Regions from separate parts of the Phyllobacterium sp. T2-21 genome, predicted to be linked through region 3. Evidence: predicted binding sites of a transcription regulator. Region 3 holds the regulator's gene; each other region holds the start of a gene.
The links. The regulator LexA, encoded in region 3, represses DNA repair genes until DNA is damaged. The targets are predictions, from matches to a motif close to TGTTCNNNNTGTGTTCNG.

Region 1: a site for LexA is predicted at 1,200-1,217, ahead of ACZ5FP_RS07515 (PA0069 family radical SAM protein). Genes of this name have one in related genera too.
Region 2: a site for LexA is predicted at 860-877, ahead of ACZ5FP_RS08965 (sel1 repeat family protein). Genes of this name have one in related genera too.

Annotation. Positions count from the first base shown of each region.
Region 1 is NZ_AP027912.1:1,500,930-1,503,197, forward strand. It holds gene ACZ5FP_RS07515 (PA0069 family radical SAM protein) at 1-1,123, opposite strand, end outside; gene ACZ5FP_RS07520 (glycosyltransferase family protein) at 1,272-1,778, shown strand; gene moaB (molybdenum cofactor biosynthesis protein B) at 1,782-2,268, opposite strand, start outside.
Region 2 is NZ_AP027912.1:1,798,536-1,800,803, forward strand. It holds gene ACZ5FP_RS08960 (DUF2147 domain-containing protein) at 204-551, opposite strand; gene ACZ5FP_RS08965 (sel1 repeat family protein) at 1,021-1,287, shown strand; gene ACZ5FP_RS08970 (LysR family transcriptional regulator) at 1,463-2,268, opposite strand, start outside.
Region 3 is NZ_AP027912.1:2,296,176-2,298,443, reverse strand. It holds gene ACZ5FP_RS11505 (GNAT family N-acetyltransferase) at 1-835, opposite strand, end outside; gene lexA (transcriptional repressor LexA) at 1,024-1,743, shown strand; gene ACZ5FP_RS11495 (ComEC/Rec2 family competence protein) at 1,737-2,268, opposite strand, start outside.

The sequences.
Region 1 (2,268 bases), 800 kb from region 3:
CCGTTGGTACGAACAGGTCGGTGCGCAGACGGCGTTTGGCGAGATTGATGCCAAGGCGCTTGGCGGCGATTTCGAACCGGCGTCCGATCTGCCAGGCATAGGGACCGTCGCCGCGCATGCGCTTGCCCCATTCCGCATCGTAATCCTTGCCGCCGCGCATGGAGCGCACGAGGGAAAGAACATGGCGATAGCGATCCGGGTAGTTGCGCAGCAGCCATTCCTTGAAGATGGGACTGACCTCGAGCGGCAGGCGCAGGAGCACGTAGCCGGCTTCGCGCGCACCCATGGCATACACGCTGTCAAGCACGCGCTCGATCTCGTGATCGTTGAGACCCGGAATGATCGGGGCCACCAGGGTTCCCGTCGGAATGCCCGCGTCGGAGAGTGCACGCAGCGCTTGCAGCCGCCGCGTCGGGGTTGAGGCCCTCGGTTCCATCGTCCGGGCAAGCTTGCCGTCCAGCGTCGTGACGGAAAGGCAGACCTTGGCAAGACCCTTCTCGGCCATGCGGGCGAGAATATCGATATCACGCATGATCAGCGCCGATTTGGTGACGATGCCGACGGGGTGCTGATGCTCTTCGAGCACCTGCAGAATCTCGCGCATGATGCGCCACTTCTTCTCGATCGGCTGATAGGGATCCGTATTGGTGCCGATAGCGATGGTCTTGGCGGTATAACCCGGTTTGGACAGTTCGCGGTCGAGCATCCTGGCGGCATCGGGCTTGGCAAACAGTTTCGATTCAAAATCGAGACCGGCTGACAGGCCCATATAGCTGTGGGTGGGCCGGGCGAAGCAATAGATGCAGCCATGCTCGCAACCGCGATAGGGATTGATCGAGCGATCGAATCCGACATCCGGCGAGTCATTGCGTGTGATGATGGTGCGCGGCTTCTCGATCTGCACTTCGGTCTTGAAGGCGGGCAAATCCTCGATTGTCTCCCAGCCATCGTCAAAGACATGGCGCGTTTCCGGCTCGAACCGCCCGGATGGGTTCACGCCCGCGCCGCGTCCGCGCCGGCGTCCATGGTCGATCCGCAACCCGGCTTCGTCGACCAGCACATTGGCATGTTCGGCCCGGCCCTGCCCGAAAGCGGCCTTGTCCGCCTGTACCATGATGTTCATTGACATTCTCCTTGAGACCGGCGCGAGACTGAGTCGCTCATACCGTCGCAACATGAATGTATTCCTAACAAATTATGAGAACAAAGCAAGAACAATCTGCTGAAAAAGGATGATGGAAATTTCAATAATAATACTATAACTGAAATGAATGATTTCCGTCCTGATCGAAACCCGCAATGCCGATGAACCCTTGGCCAGAACGCTCGGCGGACTGGTGGGCGGAGCTGTCGAAGGTGTGTTGAGCGATGTCATCGTCATCGATCACGGCTCGACCGACCAGACTCACCGTGTGGCTGATGCGGCCGGGTGTATTTTCCTGCAGGACCAGACATTGATCGACGGTCTGCGCCGCGCGCGCAGCGACTGGATTTTGTTCATCGAACCCGGTGCGCGGTTGATCGACGGCTGGATCGAGGCTGTCTCCCTTCATGTGGAACGCATGCAGGGGCCAGCCTGTTTCACCCGTTCCCACGCGCATCGGAAGCCGTTCTTCGCGCGGGTTTTCGCGCCAGGAAATCCTCTGGCCAACGGGCTGCTGATTTCAAAGCGTCAGGCGATGGCTTTGTCAGCTCCGGGCAAGAGTGCGGCGGACCTGGCGCGCGGTCTCGCCATGAAGCGTCTGCGGGCGGAGATTATTCCCGGCGCGTCGAAATAGCTGTTAGCCCCGTTTGAGATGTTCGTCCAGCCGAGGCATGATCTCGACGAAATTGCAGGGCATATGGCGGTAGTCGAGCTGGAACTGGAGAATATTATCCCAGGCATCCTTGCAGGCGCCGGGTGAGCCCGGCAGCACGAAAACGAACGTGGCATTGACCACACCGCCGGTTGCCCTGGACTGGATGGTCGATGTGCCGATCTTGTCGTAGGAAATGCGGTGAAATACCTCGGAAAAGCCGTCCATGCGCTTTTCAAAGATCGGCTCCAGCGCTTCAGGGGTCACGTCCCTGCCGGTAAAGCCCGTACCGCCGGTGGTGATAACGACATCCACATCGTGGCTGTTTGACCAGGCAAGCACCTTGTCGCGTATCGCGTCGCGGTCATCGGTCACGATGGCGCGGTCCACCAGGCGGTGTCCTGCTGCCGTGATGCGGTCGGCCAGCGTCGTGCCGGATTTGTCGTCATCGAGCGTGCGCGTATCGGAAACG
Region 2 (2,268 bases), 500 kb from region 3:
GAAGGGGCGGGGTATCGAAGCCGCGTTCAAAGGCCTGGAGAGGGCAAGCGGTGCACGCCTTGGGGTTTCGGCGACGGGTACGGGCAGCGGTAAGCGCATCGCAAGACGGCGCAACCCGGCCGGGCCGGCCATATCTGATGCAGGCAAACAAAAACCCCGCGAGAGCTCTACGCTTTCACGGGGTTTGGCATGCCGTCTGAAAATTACTGGCGTGTCAGGCTTTCGCTCTTGCAGATGAGCCCGCCCAGCACACAACCGGACAGGGACAATGTGTTGCCGCTGACGCTGGCCTTGCCATTGTAGGTCTTGCCCTCATCGAGCTTGTTGACCTGTCCCTTGTAGGACCCGCCCCTGCCGGACATCTCGCCGATGGATTTGCCCTTGTACTCGCCGGTCAAGACCGTGCCGCAATACTTGTCGGCGCCGCAGGACGAGTACTGGATGAGCGTACCTGTCGGCCGCTTCCACGTGCCGACGATCGGTTCCTCGGCCAGTGCCGGACCTGCCATCAATACAACGCCGGCGCATGCCAATAAGAGTTTGCGATTCATATGTTCCTCCCGATAAGGGTTGTGCGGCAAATGGGGTCTCTCCGCGTCCATTTGCATGTCCCTTACGTAAACGTAATTCAAAAAACCCCTGAAAGGAAGCCTTATGCGCTCGCAGCCGGGGTTTTTTGCAGGCAGGCGTTGCGGAACGGAGAGGAGATTCCTGTGCGAATGGCTCCAAGCCCGGCAAAAAGAAGCTGTGCCTTGGTTAGCAAAGGCTTGAAATCGGATAATGGCATTTTAAGCGAATTTGATCCAAATGCCTGCAATTGCTGGGGCGATATATTTAATGAATTCCGAAGTTTACCAGTTGTTTTTGTTTTGTTTGGCTCCAGTTAATCATGCCCCTTAACAGCAATTTGAGGGCTGTGTGGCATTCTCGAAAACATCGAAAGAGCACGCCAAAACAAACAAATCAGGCGGTTCTCAGAAGTCTAACAGGGCTTATCGGTTTAAACAGGGACTCGGTAAAATGGCACGTTTTGATCTTCACAATATCGATGCCGGACATGTCGGCGGCACCGCAGAAACGGACATCCTCTTTGAAATGGGCATCATGTATGCCACGGGCCGTGACTGTGCCGTCGATCATGTCGCCGCGCACAAATGGTTCAACATTGCGGCAATCAAAGGCAGCGACCGGGCTGCGGAACTGCGCGCCGAACTGGTGAAAACCATGTCCAAGGCCGATCTGGCAACGGCCATGCGCGAAGCCCGCGAATGGATGACCACGCACTGAACTGCAGATGCTTGGTGCGTGGTTCGACAAGCTCACCATGAGGGAAGTGGTTTGGTGCAAGGTTATTCACAAACGTCGCAGAACGTAACTCCCTGCAATCTTCACCCTCCCTCATGGTGAGCTTGTCGAACCACGCATGAGCGCTCAAGCCACACCGGCACGAGACAACAATGGCTCAGCCCATCGGCTGGAACGCATCGCGGATCACCTTGGCCATGCCGTCAATCGCGGGGCTCATCATCCGCGGATTGCGCCGCAGCACGACATTCGATGAATCAATGACCGGAAATCCCTCTGCTTCCGTCAGTTCGCGGCAGCCCGGCGGAATATTGCTGCGCGCAAGCGGGGCGATGGCAAGGCCCGAAACCGCTGCTATTTTCAAGCCTCCGCCCGTATCGCAGCTATAGGCCACGCGGTATTCGATCCTGTTGCGCTCCAGCGATCCCATGGCGAATTTCCTGCACCAGTCCGAGCGCTCGTAGATCGCGATGGGAACGGGCGTGATTTCATGCACGCAATGCACCTCCGAGGTGACCCAGACGGTCGGGTCGACAAAGAGAACCTCGCCGGTTGCCGGCGGCTCCCAGTTGAATATGACGGCAAGATCAAGCTCGTCCGCATCCAGTGCGGCCAGCTGTTGCGCCGAATATCCGCATTTGACCGTTACCTCCACCTGCGGATGCTGGCTGGCGAAGGCGGCGAGGGCGCGCGGCAGGATCGTGTAGCCATATTCTTCGGGAAGGCCGATCCGCACGGGGCCGCCAAGCGGCTTGGCCCGGATCGTCGCCATGGTTTCATCCAGCAGCGCGACAATGCGTTGCGCGTTGACGAGCAGTGCTTCGCCCTGGGCGGTCAGCGCAACGCCGCGCGAGCCGCGGGCAAAAACGCTTTCTCCCAGAACCTCCTCGAGCCGCTTGATCTGGACACTCACGGCCGATTGCGTGCGCCCGATCCTTTCCGCCGCGCGGGTGACATTGCCGG
Region 3 (2,268 bases):
ATTCGAAGGTTGTGATGCCAAAAATCCGGTCGAGCGGCAATTCGGGCGCCGGTCCGCGATACATGCGTGCGGTTTCGAACACCGGCGCGAGACCATAGCGGTCGCAAAGGCGCCGCGCGGCCCCATTGGTCCCGGGAATATCCAGAAAGACCTGTGCATCCCCGGCTTTTGCTGCGAGCGATTGAAACAGCCGGTCGGCGATCTCTTCGGTTTCGGCAAACAAGGGACCGATTTTGCAACCCTCGCGGCATGCGCGCACGACGCCATACCCCGCGATTTTTCCGTCGGCAATGCAGGCCAGGCCGTGGCGGGAGCCGGACGGGCCAAGCCAGGCACGGATAAACGATTCCCGTGGTTCGGGATTGAATTGACGGTCATAGGCGGCGACGGCGCCAATCCATTGCGTATCGATGGCGACGATATCGCCGCTGACGGGTGCCCTGCAGCCGGGTGCGCCGCCATAGCGGTAATTCGCATGGGCATAGACAAACCCCGACTTCCGATAGTTTTCCTGCTGGGCAACGACACCATCAAGGCCGACGGTCTGTCCGGCAAATCCGCTCAGCACGTCCTGCCAGAGCGACCAGCCGAAACCCAGACCGCGCGATTGCGGACGCACCATGTAGAAACCGAGAAAGCCGTAGTCTCGCGCATAGCGGACCAGCGAGACCGCTGCCGTCAGCTCACCATTCACCTCAAGCACGTGATAGCCCTTGGGGTCCGCGGCCCAGAATGCATCCGCATCGTCCAACCCGGGGTTCCAGCCCTCGGCGGCCGCCCAGTCGATGATGCTGCCAAGATCCCGGCGCTCGGCGATTCGGATGAAAGCTGTCATGATATTGTGATATCCAGTTGGAAACCGGCGGAACAGTACCCTGAACGGGCGCATTTCTGCCCCCACAAGCTTCGTAACCAAGCTTCCAGCATTGCCGCAACGGAATATTAAGCACTTGTAGAACAATGCTGGAACAGATAGTGTTTGTTCTGGTTTTGTTTTTCCGATTCCCTGCTAAAGGATCGCCAATGCTCACGCGTAAACAACATGAACTTCTTCTCTTCATTCATGAGCGTCTGAAGGAGACGGGCATTCCGCCATCCTTCGACGAAATGAAGGATGCGCTGGATCTGGCCTCCAAATCCGGCATTCACCGGCTGATCACTGCGCTGGAAGAGCGCGGCTTCATTCGCCGGCTTGCGAACAGGGCGCGCGCGCTGGAAGTCCTGCGCCTGCCCGACTCCATCGCACCCGGCCTCAACAGCCAGAGAAAGTTCGAGCCGAGCGTCATCGAGGGCAGTCTCGGACGCAATGTTGCACCGCCGAAGCCGCAGCCGCGCGCCTCCAACGACATGGATATGCCTGCCAATGTCAGCATTCCGGTCATGGGCCGGATTGCCGCCGGTGTGCCGATTTCTGCGATCCAAAACCAAACCCACATGCTGAGCCTTCCGCCAGACATGATCGGCAGCGGCGAACATTATGCGCTTGAGGTCAAGGGCGACTCGATGATCGAAGCGGGCATTTTCGACGGCGATACCGTTGTCATCAAGCGCGGCGACACCGCGAGCCCCGGCGAAATCATCGTGGCGCTGGTCGATGACGAGGAGGCCACCCTCAAGCGGTTTCGCCGCAAGGGTGCCTCGATTGCCCTGGAAGCCGCCAACCCTGCCTACGAAACGCGGATTTTCGGACCGGACCGCGTGCGGGTGCAGGGCAAGCTCGTCGGCCTGATCCGCCGTTATTGACCGGCCGCCGCGTCCCGTTCAGCATTGTCCGGGACGCCTTCGGTCGCGTGGGCCTTGTGTGAACGCTCCGGCCGGTTGCGCGCCGCATTGGAGTGGATGCGGTACTTGTTCCAGGGTCGGTCCGGCGGACCGATCGCCCAGGTCAGGCGGGCCGACTGCACTCTTTGCTCCAGCGCTTCTCCGGCTTTCGATAGATTCGTCAGGTCACCCTGCCCTTGCCCGCCGGAACCGAACCGGATTTCGGCAGCACCGTTCAAGGCGAGATCACGGCGCGTGATCACCATCGGACCGGGAACGGGGCAACCGGTTTCCACACCGGCAAAGCCCAGCACGACAATATTCCCCTCGCTGCAGGCGGCGTTCCTTTGCGCGGGATCATCCGTATAGGCAATGACGAGACCGCCCGGTTCTCGCGCCAGACAGAGCTTTCCGGCGCATTCGAAGGCACCCTCCGCTGCCTTTTTGCCGATCCGCGCCGGTTTGACGATCTGTTCCAGCCCAAAGCCCTGCCGCCAGTTGTTCAAC